Regions from separate parts of the Acetobacter senegalensis genome, predicted to be linked through region 1. Evidence: riboswitches for the same ligand, from Rfam matches in the RefSeq annotation. Region 1 holds a riboswitch; the other holds the start of a gene.
What was found. A riboswitch is a leader RNA that binds a small molecule or an ion and turns the genes downstream of it on or off. The one in region 1 is predicted to bind S-adenosylmethionine.
Positions count from the first base shown of each region.

Region 1 (6,720 bases):
CGGTAACGGATGCCGTGACTGATGGCGAACTGGTAACAGCGCCTGCATGGCCGGCGCACCCCGCCTGGCTGGCGCAGTTCATCACGGTTTTGGGAGCATCAGTCTCTATTTAGTGCATTGGCATCTCCATCCTGTTGTGCATCATAACGGTGTATTTTCAACAGGATGGAGCCAGTTTTGATGCGTAACGCCGTACCTTGTGCCGTAATTGGGCTCTCTCTTCTGGGGGCAGCCATTCCGGCATGGGCGCAAACGCCAACTTCCATCCCGCCGTCTGATGCACCATCCCAGACGCCACAGAGCAAGGAAACGACGGCACTCCCGCCCGTCAATAAGCCCTTGGTTCTGAAGCAGCTCACCATTGCCGGTAACCAGCGTATTCCCTCAAACCGTCTGATGGCGGCAGTACCCTTTCATGTTGGAGACACCATTTCCCAATCCCGCATTACCGAGGGATTGCAGGATGTGATGAAAGTCTACCAGCAGGAAAATGTGGGCGGGAAATTCCACCAGAACCTCAAGATCAACGGCAAGGACGTGATTGTGGAGTGGACGGTTGAGGAAACGGGCGCTGCTGCTGATCCGGTCCGTCCTCTCAAGCTGGAAAGCGCGGACTTTACCGGCAACCTGCATATTTCCACTGCTAACCTGCGTAAGGCGCTTCACATTCAGCCCGGCGGCATCGTCACACCAGCAGAAGTGCTGAGTGATGAAAAATCCGTGCAGGCCATGTATGTGAAGAAGAACATCGGCGTGACGATTGTGCCGGAAGTGCGCTACCCGCATCATGATGATCGCGTGGCCATTACCTATCACGTGACCGAAAGAGCTCCCGACTGATCAGGAGCGGTAGCTGAGGCAGATATACCTGCCCGGCCCGGTGTTCATCACGTTTGTTCAAGCAGGTTATGGCAAGCGTGAGGAAGGATTTCCTTCTGACAGGGCATCGGCGTTTCAAGAAAACGCAAACGGGTGCCAAGGCGGCGGCGTCCCTTGGAAAGAGGAGACGGCTACTTTGACCGTGGAACTTGTCTTGGAAAAAAGCAGGCGCGGGGCCGATGTGGCCCTTTTGGGGCTTAAAAAGCCCCTGCCATAAGAAAGAAAAAGCCTGCCAGACAAATCAGGCAGGCCTTTCAGTCGTTTCTCAGTATTCGCAGGCGCTGGGACGATTGAGCATGGCCATCAGTTCGCGCCGCGTGTCAGAATTGGTGCGGAACACGCCCAGCATGCTGCTGGTAACCATGGACACACCGGGGCGATGCACGCCGCGCGTGGTCATGCATTCGTGGCTGGATTCAATGATAACCGCAACGCCATGAGGTTCCAGCACATCGTTGATGGTGTTGGCAATCTGGGCGGTCAGCCGTTCCTGAATTTGCAGGCGGCGGGCGAAGGCATCCACCACACGGGCCAGCTTGGAAATGCCCACAACCCGGCTACGCGGCAGATAGGCTACGTGAGCACGGCCGATAATGGGGGCCAGATGATGTTCGCAGTGGCTTTCAAACCGGATGTCCCGCAGCAGGACAATCTCGTCATACCCTTCCACTTCTGAAAACGTGCGTTCCAGCAGGGAACGGGGGTTTGTTTCATACCCTTCAAAGAATTCTTCATACGCACGCACCACGCGGGACGGGGTATCATGCAGCCCTTCACGGGTGGGGTCATCCCCGGCCCAGCGCAGCAGGGTGCGAACGGCCTGTTCGGCTTCCGTGCGTGACGGACGGTTATCGTTTTCGGGCAGAGAGTCGCTGCTCATGCCAAGCTCCAGCAATTGTCTTATGGAATGAAGGGGGGGCTAATGGATCTGCCGGATCTGAAACGGGCTATCCAGACTGAAGGCCGGAATGGCGATTTCAAACCGGCGGCCTGAATTGAGGTCCCGCATGTGGTAAGACCCACGCATGAATCCGCCAGCCGTGGTGAGGGACACACCAGAGGTATAATCAAACCCGTTCTGCGGACGGATGACGGGCTGTTCACCCACCACGCCTTCTCCATGCACATATTCTGTGCGGCCGGAGGCATCCGTGATGTGCCAGGTGCGTTCTGTGAGTTGCACAGTGGCGGAGCCTGCATTTTCAATGCGAATGCGATACACCCAGCAATACATGTGCTCATCAGGTTCAGACTGGTCGGGTAGCCAGAACACCTGCACACAGACGCGCACATCCTCAGTTACGGCCTCGTAGGCCGGAACTGAAGAGAAGAGTTCGTTCAAGGCGTCTTCCGGATCATGGGACATGGGCGGTGAAGCCGACCAGTCGGACATGGGTTCTCCTGCTCCTGATGCGTGGAATGGCGTGTCTTGTGCACAAAAAAGAGGAAGGCAGTGCCAAAACAGGCAGCAACTGTGCTTTGCCCCTATCATGAACACGCGCAGCAGGGAAGCCGCCTGTGCCCTTTCTGCCACGGCGCGGCAGAAAGGGAGAGTAAGCTCGGTCTGTTTAGCTGCGGGGCAGGGCCGCTACGCCACGGGCCAGATCTTCAATCAGGTCTGCACTGTCTTCCAGCCCGACGGAGAAGCGGATGGCGCCATCGGAGATGCCAAGCCGTGCCCGTTCTTCCGGCCCGATCTTCATGTGGGTGGTGGTGGCCGGATGGGTGACCAGAGAACGCGCATCCCCCAGATTGTTGGAAATGGCGATGAGTTGCAGCGCGTTCATGAACGCAAATGCGCCTTCCTGCCCGCCTGCCACTTCAAACGCCACCAGGCTACCGCCGCCAGACATCTGGCGCTGGGCCAGTTCATATTGCGGGTGATCCTTGCGGCCCGGATACCGGACGCTGACAATACCCGGTGCCTGCGCCAGATAATCAGCCACGGCGGCAGCGTTGCGCGTCATGGCATCCACTCGCAGGGAGAGTGTTTCAAGCCCCTTGAGCATGACCCACGCATTGAAGGGAGATAGCGCGTTGCCGGTATTGCGGGTGAAGGGCTGAAGTGTTTCGGTAATCCACTCCTTGGGGCCCAGCACGGCACCGCCCAGAACGCGACCTTGCCCATCAATGTGCTTGGTACAGGAATACACAACCACATCAGCCCCCAGTTCCAGCGGCTTCTGGTAAATGGGGGAGGCAAATACGTTGTCCACCACAACCAGCGCGCCTGCCTTGTGGGCCAGATCTGCAATGGCGCGGATGTCCAGCACATCCAGCATGGGGTTGGACGGGCTTTCCAGCAGCACGGCGGCGGTGGGTTTGGAAAGGGCTTCTGCCCATGCGTTCAGGTCTGACCCATCAACAAACACGGTTTCCACGCCGTAACGGGGCAGCAGGTTAGCCACAATCCAGTGGCAGGAGCCAAACAGCGCGCGGGAGGCCACAACCCGTTCACCAGCCTTGACGTGAGAGAGCAGAGCGGAGGAAACTGCGCCCATGCCGGTGGAGGTGGCCACACAGGCTTCCGCGCCTTCAAGGTCGGCCAGGCGGCGTTCCAGCGCGGTAACGGTGGGGTTGGCAAAGCGGCTGTACTGATAGTGCTCCACCTCACCCGTAAAGGTTTTGGCGGCCTGCTCGGCATTGTCATACACAAAGCCTGAGGTCAGGAACACGGCTTCACTGGTTTCACCAAATTCCGTGCGTTCCAGGCCTGCGTGCAGCAGGCGGGTTGCGGGGCGCCAGGTGGAAGGGGTCTTGTTTTCACTCATAATGAGGTATCCGGTTCTTTCCTGCTCATGATGGCCTGAAGAGAAGCACGGACAATGAGGTGTTTCCGCTTCAGTCATACTTGCTCATCTGACCGTGGAAACCATGGGACAGGACACGCCTGCCCAAAGCCTCTTTAGCGCGTCTGTTTTACCTCGCCGCAAGCCGGCCGTACAAATCACGAGGGCCCAGCGCGGGAAAATAAAAGCACCAGACAGAAATGGTTATGCGAACTGCTCTGTGTTTCGTCAAGAGTGGAATAGAGCGGCACCAGCGTTGTGCCGAGAGGGAGGCTTGATAAAAACCTTTACAAGCAGCCTCCATAAAAGAGGATGACACAAGCGTTTCAAGGAGAAAGCAGATGGATGCGCCCGCCGTATGTCAGGCTCTGGTCTCATGGGCTTTGACACAGCCCACCGTTCAGGGCGTGGCTCTTGTCGGCTCCTATGCCAGAGGCGCGGCACGTGCTGAGTCTGATATGGACATCATGATCTTGACCACCGCGCCGGAAGGTTATCGTGAAAATGGCGCGTGGGTGCAGGATGTTGCATGGCCAGCAGAGATGGGCCTGCCGCAGCAAATACAGGATGAAGATCACGGCGCGGTCTGGTCCCGCAGGGTCTGGTTTGCGGCAAAAGGGGATGAAGTTGAACTGAGCTTCGGTTTGCCCTCATGGGCAGACACAACCCCACTGGACGGGGGCACTTATCGGGTTGTGTCTGACGGCTGCCGCATCCTGTATGACCCGGCAGCCTTGCTGGAAAAACTTCTCCGCGCCGTGCGGCAGAGCTGAGGAGAGAGAAATGTTCTCTCACCCACTCTGCGCCGCCTGATTGGCGGATACGGAAAAAGCTACAGCAGTTCCTGAAGGAGCGGAATAAACGGCAAATCGGCTTCAGGCATCTGATACTGACCGAGATCTTTTGGGGCAACCCACGCCAGCGCCTGTCCCTCACGCGGTGTAGGGGTGCCACTCCATCTGCGGCACAGATAAAGCGGCATCAGCAGATTAAAGGCACGGTAGCTGTGTGAGGCAAAGGTGAAAGGAGCCAGACAGGCGCGTGAAACGTCCAGCCCCAGTTCCTCTTCCAGTTCACGGATCAGCGCGGCTTCCGGGGTTTCTCCGGCTTCCACTTTCCCACCGGGGAATTCCCACAGCCCGGCCATGCTTTTTCCTTCCGGGCGGCGGGCCAGCAGAATACGGCCTTCCTTGTCAATCAGCGCCGCAGCGGAAACCAGAACAAGCCGCCGCACTGTGGCAGGCTCCGGGTTCGGGTGGGTGGTGTGATCCATGTCTGCGCGTGTCATTTCAAAAATCTGCACAGGGTAGTCCTTGCCCCGCGCCACAAACATCTGTTTGTCCGTGCCAATGGGCTTGAACCCGACGGTGGCAAGCACGCGGGCGGACGCCACGTTATCTTCTGCAACAGTGGCGCGCAGGCGGGTGATATCCAGATTGGCAAAGGCCCAGCGGGCTACGCGGCCTGCGGCCTTGGAGGCAACGCCAGCCCCCCAGTAGGGGCGGCCAACCCAATAGCCCAGTACGCCAACGCCCCCCACCTGTGGCAGGGTTTCAATGCGCAGACCCACGCAGCCCAGAAAACGGTCCTGCGCGTCCAGAATGGCAAAATGGTAGCCTTCCCGTGCCCGGTGCTGGTCAAGGGTGGAGGCAATCCAGTCATCCGCCAGTTCACGCGGGTAGGGAAAGGGCAGGCGGCTGAGCATGCGCACCACCTCCCAGTCATTGACTAGGCGGTGGAGGGCAGTGGCATCATCTGGCAGAAGGGGGCGCAGCCGGTAGGGCGGCGCCTCAAGCATCAACGAGACGATATCATGCATTTTTGGCGGGTGCGGGTGGAACCCCACATTCTGCCAGCAGGCCCCGCAGGGCGTTGATGACAGGGAAGACCTCCACATTGTGGTCTCCGCCCAGTTCGCGCCATGCGTTCTGTTCCAGTTCCACAATTTCACGGTCTTCGGCAAAAATCCGTTCCGTGAAGGCGACAAGGAACGGCCATGCCAGTTCCAGAACACCCGGCATTTTGGGCCGCTTGACGGAGAGCAGACCAAATGTGCGGTTTGTCAGTTCCTCAGCATCCTGCGGGGTATAGACAATCCACAGATCCATCACCGGGTCTTCATCGCCTGTCTGGATGCGCAGGGTCTGATACGGATATTCCGTGCGGATGGTCATGACATCGCGGTGCTGGAACTTCTCGGAAGAATCCCGACGCTCGCCAAAAATCAGTGCTTCACCCAAAGGCTGCTTGCCGCTTGTGCGGGCAAAGGAATAACGCGCTTCCACCAGACCGGCTTCGCGTTTCTGGCCCAGAAAGCGCGGGCGCATCTGGCCCATCTGCTTCATGTGCATGAACTGGTGGTTCATATCCATCAGGTTTTCATGCATGAAACTGTAGTGGCATTTTACTTCCCGCCCGAAGGAGCGGGTCTTGTAGCCAGCGTCTCCCACACGGGCCAGACGCGGAGCGAGCGGAACTGTATCCGCTTTTTCCGGATCACCGGGGAAGATGAAGATCAGGCCGTCCTGTTCCCGGCAGGGGAAGGTACGCACGCCGTTGGGCAGTTTGCCCTTGCCCAGATAAGGCACATCAATGCAGCGGCCTGAACGGCCATAGGCCCAGCCATGGTAACAGCATTGCACGGACTGTCCGTTTACTTTGCCTTTGCTGAGGGGTACCTGACGATGAGCGCAACGATCTTCAAGTGCGAAAATCGGCCCTTCATCCGGGCGGACCAAGGCAATAGGCGTGCCCGCATACCGTGTGCCAATGGTCTTGCCAGGCTTCAGTTCCTTCGACCACGCAACAGGATACCAGAAATCCGGATTGGACCGGATGCGCCGAAGGTCCGTTTTAAGGGGATCCGCGCCGTGCGTTTCGGTTTGGGCTGGGGTATCGGTCTGAACGGTGTGGTCCATCTCGCCTCAATCAAATGAATACCAGGGCTGCGTCACTCTGATGCTGCCGTATCGCGACGCATGCAACCTCATATCACACAAAGAGGCAAGGCGTGGAAGCAATAGCGCGTCGTTACGCTGTTTTTGGCGTGGGG
Region 1 covers NZ_LN606600.1:440,392-447,111, reverse strand. The annotation lists gene ASN_RS01940 (DJ-1/PfpI family protein) at 1-113, shown strand, start outside; gene ASN_RS01935 (POTRA domain-containing protein) at 181-840, shown strand; gene folE (GTP cyclohydrolase I FolE) at 1,145-1,759, opposite strand; gene apaG (Co2+/Mg2+ efflux protein ApaG) at 1,799-2,272, opposite strand; gene metZ (O-succinylhomoserine sulfhydrylase) at 2,448-3,650, opposite strand; SAM riboswitch at 3,764-3,843, opposite strand; gene ASN_RS01910 (nucleotidyltransferase domain-containing protein) at 4,010-4,441, shown strand; gene mutT (8-oxo-dGTP diphosphatase MutT) at 4,501-5,487, opposite strand; gene ASN_RS01900 (aromatic ring-hydroxylating oxygenase subunit alpha) at 5,480-6,586, opposite strand; gene ASN_RS01895 (DUF2721 domain-containing protein) at 6,699-6,720, opposite strand, start outside.

Region 2 (6,720 bases), 470 kb from region 1:
AGAACCCGCCCGCTGTTAAGGAAGAGTTTGAGACGGATTTTTCGTTTTTTGGCTTCATGGAAGGTGGTCATAGCCAATCGGAGAATACAGATATCCTGCAGAAGAGCGTTAAGCGGCGAAGTGTAATCATGCAAACCAGTCGTCACACGAGGCAGGCTGAAAGTCCTTAAGGCTGCCGGGTGCTTGTCTTCAGATTGGCTTTCTTTCGCCTTGCATCTCTTACTGGCCTCATCCTGCTCGTTAATTTCTGACATCAGCGTGCCAGAAAGTGGCTAAAATTTCATTAACAAAATATAAACAAAAAATAGCACGAATCGTTTGGATTTTAAAAACCTAGCATGTTAGTAAATTCTTAGTCGTCAGAGTTTAATATAACCAAACATAGTTTGGTGGCACCTAAACCGCAGGAACAGCAATGGCCAAGTCATTAACGCTCACCAATCCAGAAACTGGTGATGAAGAAGTTCTCACCCCCAACTCCAGTAATGTCATTGAAATCACGAGTGACTACAACGGTTGGACTGTTACAGGCACTACTACTGCCACAAACGTTTTGATTGATGCTGATACAAGCATTGATATCGGCGGGAATGATTCAAACGTATGGTCCATCGGTCTGGCCAGCACAGGTAACACGACCACCGTTACCGTAAAAGGCACACTGAACCTGACCAGTAACGTTAATCTGCGTTCAGGCTCTTCTGTTGTTGTTGAAGATGGCGGAAAAGTAACGCTGGGTCCGCTGAATATGGCGAGCGGCTCATCCGTTATTGTTAATGACGGTGGCTATCTGGTCCTGAACGGTGTGGGCGCAACCCAGACAGGTATATCCTTCGGCACAGAAGGCGGCACCATTGAAGTCGCTTCGGGTATGTCTCTTTCCATTCTGTCCAAAATTACCGGCATCAAAGTGGGTGATACAATCATCATTGATGGTGTAAAAAGTGCGGGTATTACAGAAGATGGTAGCACCTATACGCTTCTTGATGAAAATGGGAATCAGCTTCAGGCCACAGGTCGTTTCCAGCCGGTTCTTGAAAATGGCGTGGAAGGCTTTACCGTTTACACGGATGCCAACGGCAATACCATCCTGACGGCAGTAGACTATTCCAACATCTGCTTCCTTGCGGGCAGCATGGTCCGTACCCCTGAAGGCGATGTAGCGGTGGAAACCCTGCGCAGCGGTGATCAGGTTGTCGCTTACGTGGAAGGGCAGAATGTCACGCGGGACGTGGTCTGGGCCGGTGTGGCGCACGCCAGGATCAAGGCGGACATGCCTGATGATATGGCTGGCTATCCGGTGCGCATTCTCAAAAATGCAATCTCCGAAGGTGTGCCTTACAAGGATATGCTGATCACGGCGGAACATTGCCTGTTCATTGATGGCAAGATGGTTCCTGCTCGTATGCTGGTGAATGGTTCCACCATTTTCTACGATCGCTCCATCACCGACTATGATTACTACCACATCGAAACGGCAGAACATTCTGTTCTGATCGTCGATGGTATGCTGACGGAAAGCTATCTGGATACAGGCAACCGTGCTGCGTTCGTTTCCAATGGCAATGTTGTGTCTCTGGGCCGCGCCAAAAGCTGGGCTGAAGACGCAGCCGCACCGCTAGCAGTCAGCCGTGAAGTTGTGGAACCGATCTTCACAGCACTCGCTCGCCGCGCTTCTTCCGTTGAAGGTCATCGTGAGGTCGCGCAGAGCGGTGAAGTCACCACGGCTCATGATCTGCACCTGATCACCAACACGGGCGCAATCATCCGCTCCGTGCGTGAAAAGGCAGGCCGTGTTTCCTTCATGCTGCCTACCGGCGTGAACAGCGTGCGTCTGGTGTCCCGCTCCAACCGCCCCAGCGATGTGATCGGCCCGTTTGTGGATGATCGTCGTCACCTTGGCGTGCTGGTCGGGGAAGTGAGCGTTGTGAATGCGGATGTCACCCACAACGTGACAGCACATACGGACACGGAAAACCTTTCCGGTTGGTATCCTCTGGAAGGTGCTGGCTACCGCTGGACCAATGGCAACGCAGAACTGCCGCTGGGCAAAGCTGTTAACGGAATGGGCATGCTGAGCATCCAGATTGTGGCTGCTGGCCCCTATTTCTCTGAACAGAAAGTTGAAGGTCAGTCTGCTCTTCAGGCCTGAACTGTCAAAGATCGTTTCTCCCCTCATCACGGGGGGAGAAAGTGACAAAAAAGCCCTCAGGAACCTGTGTCCTGAGGGCTTTTTTTTCTGGCTTCGCTCCAGCCTCACGCCATCAGCATCTCGGCCTGCATCACCTGCACGCCTTCGGCGCGCAGCTTGGCTGTCACGTCATCCGGTGGCGTTGCGGCGCTGGCGCAGGCATCGGCTACCACGCAGGTTTCAAACCCCAACGCCATGCCGTCCCGTGCCGTGTGGCTCACACACACGTCATATGCCAGTCCGCACACAAAAATGCGGGTTACGCCGCGTTCCTGTAAAAACCCTTTCAGGCCCGTGGGGTTCTGGCCAGCGTTGTCGGCAAAGGCGGAATAGCTGTCCACATCCTGCGCCATGCCTTTGCGGAATACCGCCGTAAGGGGCTCTGGCCGCAGCAGGGCAGCCAGTTCCGCGCCCTCCGTGCCCTGCACACAATGCACCGGCCACGGTCCGTTCTGGGCGGGAAAGGAGCAATGATCCTGCGGGTGCCAGTCCTGCGTGGCCACCACGGCCTGAAAGGGCAGGGCGGCCAGCCGGTTCACTACCGGAATAATCCGGTCTCCATTGGCTACGGGCAAGCGGCCGGAGGGCAGAAAATCGTTTTGCAGATCAACAATAATCAGCGCGTCCTGCGGGCCTGCACGCATGGTTCGGTTCCTTGGTTAATGCTGTGACACCCCGCAGGCTACCCGCCCTTGGCCCCAAGGGAAAGATCACGCAGGGCGGGGCGGAAACGCGGCCATGTTCGGGCTTATGTTGCTGTTTTGCCCCCTGTGGTGTTTATGGAACACACAACACCCCAGAGCAGGAAAGACACACGCAGGACCATGAAGATTCAGGGCTACAATTTCTTCTGTGACATGCCCGAGGATATGCAGTATCTGCGCCGGGAAAGCCCCGATGAACGCTTCATTGAAGAAAACATGATCTTCATCCTGCCTGACAGATTAAGAAAATTCCGGAAAAACCTGTGGCATGTCCGCAAGAACGCCGGGGCAACGCACGTCTATATCCCGCTCTTTCGCGTCAAGACCCTTCTGGCCAGCGAGGCCGCAGCCGGTGCCGTACCAGAAGGGTATGAAGGCCCGTTTGATGTGTTCCCCTTCTACGCGCATACTTCCAAACGCCGCAGCCGTTCGCTGGATTACTATCTGCTGTTCATCTTTCGGGATAAAACGTCCTTCGTGAAGTGCAAGCTTCTGCTGAACGCTACTGGCGCAGTCTAGAGCGCGCGTTTCAGGCAAACGGGCAAGAAGGGCTCACCCCTTCCATCAGTCCTGCCGCCAGTGGCAGCGCCGGTCCGCGATGCGAGGCGCTGCCTGATCGCAGCCATACGGGGTGCTGGCTCCATGCTGCCTGTGGCAACATGAATGCAAGTCCGGCTTCCGCTGCCGCAAAGCGGCTGTTGCGGGCCGCCTGCACTTCTGCTACTGCACCGCCCAGACATCAAGAGTCAGGCCTGTCGCCTGACACCAACCTGCTCCCGGCAAGGTGGTGCCTTCACAAACGTGAAGGGATGTGGCCAGACCGGCAAAAACGGGCATAGTCACACACTCATCTCCTCGCTACCGGAGCCGCACGTCAGAAAGGACCATGAGTGTGAGCCAACAATTTGCAAGTGATAACTACGCCGGAATCTGCCCGGAAGCGTGGCAGGCCATGCAACAGGCCAACGAGGGCTCTCTCACCGCCTATGGCGAGGACGAGTGGACAACCCGCGCCGCCAACGCCTTCCGTACCCTGTTTGAAACAGATTGCGAGGTCTTTTTCGCCTTCAACGGCACCGCTGCAAACTCGCTGGCGCTGGCTGCATTGTGCCAGTCCTATAACAGCGTGATCTGTTCTTCTTTCGCGCATGTGGAAACGGATGAATGCGGCGCGCCGGAGTTCTTCTCCAACGGCTCCAAGCTGCTGGTCGCCCGCACGGAAAACGCCAAACTTACCCCGCAGGATGTGCGCACGCTTGCCACCTGCCGGACAGATATCCACTACCCCAAGCCGCGCGCCGTCACCATCACCCAGCCTACGGAAACGGGCGAACTCTACACGATAGAGGAAATTAGCGCCCTTTCCGCTACCTGCCGGGAACTGGGCCTGCGCCTGCACATGGATGGCTCCCGCTTCGCCAACGCCTGCGCCGCCCTTGGCTGCACCCCGGCTGACATGACATGGAAAGCAGGCGTGGATGTGCTGTGTTTTGGCGGCACAAAGAACGGCATGGCCGTGGGTGAGGCCATTCTGTTCTTTGACCATGCTTTGGCCGAAGGGTTTGATTACCGCTGCAAGCAGGCCGGGCAACTGGCCTCCAAAATGCGTTTCCTGTCTGCTCCATGGGTTGGTCTGCTGGAAAGCGGAGCGTGGCTGCGTAATGGTGCGTATGGCAATAGCTGCGCGCTCCGTCTGGCCCATGCCGTGCGTGATGTTCCGGGGCTGGAACTGATGTTTCCGGTACAGTCCAATGCCGTTTTCCTGCGTGCGCCGGAAAAGGTGTTCATCGCCCTGCAGGAACGCGGCTGGCGCTTTTATACCTTTATTGGCGGCGGTGCGCGTTTCATGTTCGCGTGGGATGCAGACCCCGCCCGTGTGGATGAACTGGCGGCTGATCTTGCTGCCTGTAGTGTATGATCTCAGAGCATTTACTCGCCATCCAGGCATTTTCCATGTCGGCCCTGCCGCGTCTGGATATTGTGGCTACCGGCGTGTTTGCCATCTCCGGCGCATTGCAGGCAGCCCACGCCCGGCAGAACCTCGTCACCTTCGCATTCTTTGCGGCGGTCACAGGCGTGGGTGGTGGCACGGTGCGAGACCTGCTGATAGGCGCACCTGTTTTCTGGATGCACGCTTCCACCCCACTGGCGGTCTGTTTGCTTATGGCCATGCTGGTGTGGTTCACGCCAGCCCGCCTCTGGCCCCGTCACGCCATAGACTGGTTTGATGGTATGGGCCTTGCCGCCTATGCCGTTTATGGGGCAGCCAAGGCACAGGCTTACGGCATCCCTTGGGTGCCTGCCGCCATTATGGGCGTGGTCACCGCCTGCATGGGCGGCATCTTCCGCGATGTCCTGGCCAATGTGCCTTCTATCGTCATTCGGCCCGAACTATACGTAACGGCGGCGGCTCTTTCCGCTGGCAGCTATGTGGGGCTGACCGCCTGCGGCCTGCCCATGGTGGCCGCCACCGGCATCGCCTTCGCCGCAGGTTTTCTCCTGCGTGGCGCGGCCATCCGCCACGGCCTGAATCTGCCGACTTACCGGCGGTAGAAAACCGGTCAGTAAGCTCCGCTCACATCACTTTTTGCAAGCGTGCGGCGGCCGGGTTCACGGCCGCACACAGTGCGTCTTGCACCGCCTGTTCGGAAAACTGGTCCCGCACAAACTGCCGCCCAGCCTTGGAGGCCGTTTTGTAGAAAGCTTCCCGCTCGTGCGCAGCCCTCTCTTTTACCGCTTCCCCTGTATCCCGTCAGCGTGGCGCGGTGCCAGGCGTGGTTTCCGGGGCCAGTGGCGGCTGCTTCTGCACATCCACCTTGGGGAAGCGCACCTTGCCCAGTGCTGCTGCTGTGGTGGGCAGGGCCGTCTTGCCCGCGGCAACACCGTTTTCACGTAGCAGGAACGCCAGAATATCCGCGTTGTCCTCAGCCGAGAGCGCACCGGGGGAGGACAGGGGCATCGCGCCGGACATATAGGTAAACAGGTCACTCAATGGCCCATCAGACCAGTTGGCCACAAACCGGCCTTTCAGTGGCGGCGCATCAAACGCACCCCCCAGCGCCGGGCCATGGCAGACTGCGCAGGCTTCCTTGTAGGTTTCCGCCCCTCGGTCCGCCTGTTCGGCGGTATAACTGGCGGCAGGCAAGCCCGCGGACGAGCCAGATTTAACCCGCGCACCATGCGGGGCAGCCTGTGCGCAACCCATGTTCATGGTCCCGGCTGCCAGTGCGGCAAGGCCCAATACCCCGAACAGGGCAGGGCGCATCTTTTCCATCATGCGCATCAGACGTGCTCCTTACCCATGCGCGCGAACAGATCCTCAAATATCCCGATCGCCTGCTCGGCCTCAGATCGGTCAGCATGTTCAAAACTGTTGCCTACGCCTACCATTTCTCCAAGCGTATGGCTGAAATCCAGCGCCTGCACCATTACCCCATCGGTTTTGGAAAGCAGGGCCGCTCCTTTATACTCCACGCCATACAGGGCATCAGCCTGCGGCGGTAGCCAGGTGGTCTGCCCCCGCACGGGAATAAGGGTCTTGTCCTGCCACCAATCATGCGCCGCATAGCCGGGGCAGTTGATAATCACGTTTTCAGGCAGGCTCTTCAGGTCTCCGGGGTTATGGAACTCACGGATCACAATCTTCCCGCCAGCCTGATAGAATTCAGACAAAAGCAGATGCCCATAGGCCCCAAAGTTGAACATCATCATGTTCGCCCGCCGCGCATGCGCTACGGGAAAAGGGTTGTCCCTCGGGTCAATCTCCTCAGGGTTTGGAATAATATCGCGGATCAGATCGCCATAATCCGCAAATTCGGAGGTGTG
Region 2 covers NZ_LN606600.1:907,396-914,115, reverse strand. The annotation lists gene ASN_RS04105 (Hint domain-containing protein) at 416-2,152, shown strand; gene ASN_RS04100 (nicotinamidase) at 2,257-2,835, opposite strand; gene ASN_RS04095 (hypothetical protein) at 3,016-3,414, shown strand; gene ASN_RS04090 (hypothetical protein) at 3,425-3,610, opposite strand; SAM-I-IV-variant riboswitch at 3,627-3,736, shown strand; gene ASN_RS04085 (threonine aldolase family protein) at 3,782-4,813, shown strand; gene ASN_RS04080 (trimeric intracellular cation channel family protein) at 4,849-5,448, shown strand; gene ASN_RS04075 (c-type cytochrome) at 5,648-6,178, opposite strand; gene ASN_RS04070 (FAD-dependent oxidoreductase) at 6,178-6,720, opposite strand, start outside.
Region 2: another riboswitch for S-adenosylmethionine. It lies ahead of ASN_RS04085 (threonine aldolase family protein); the one in region 1 lies ahead of metZ (O-succinylhomoserine sulfhydrylase).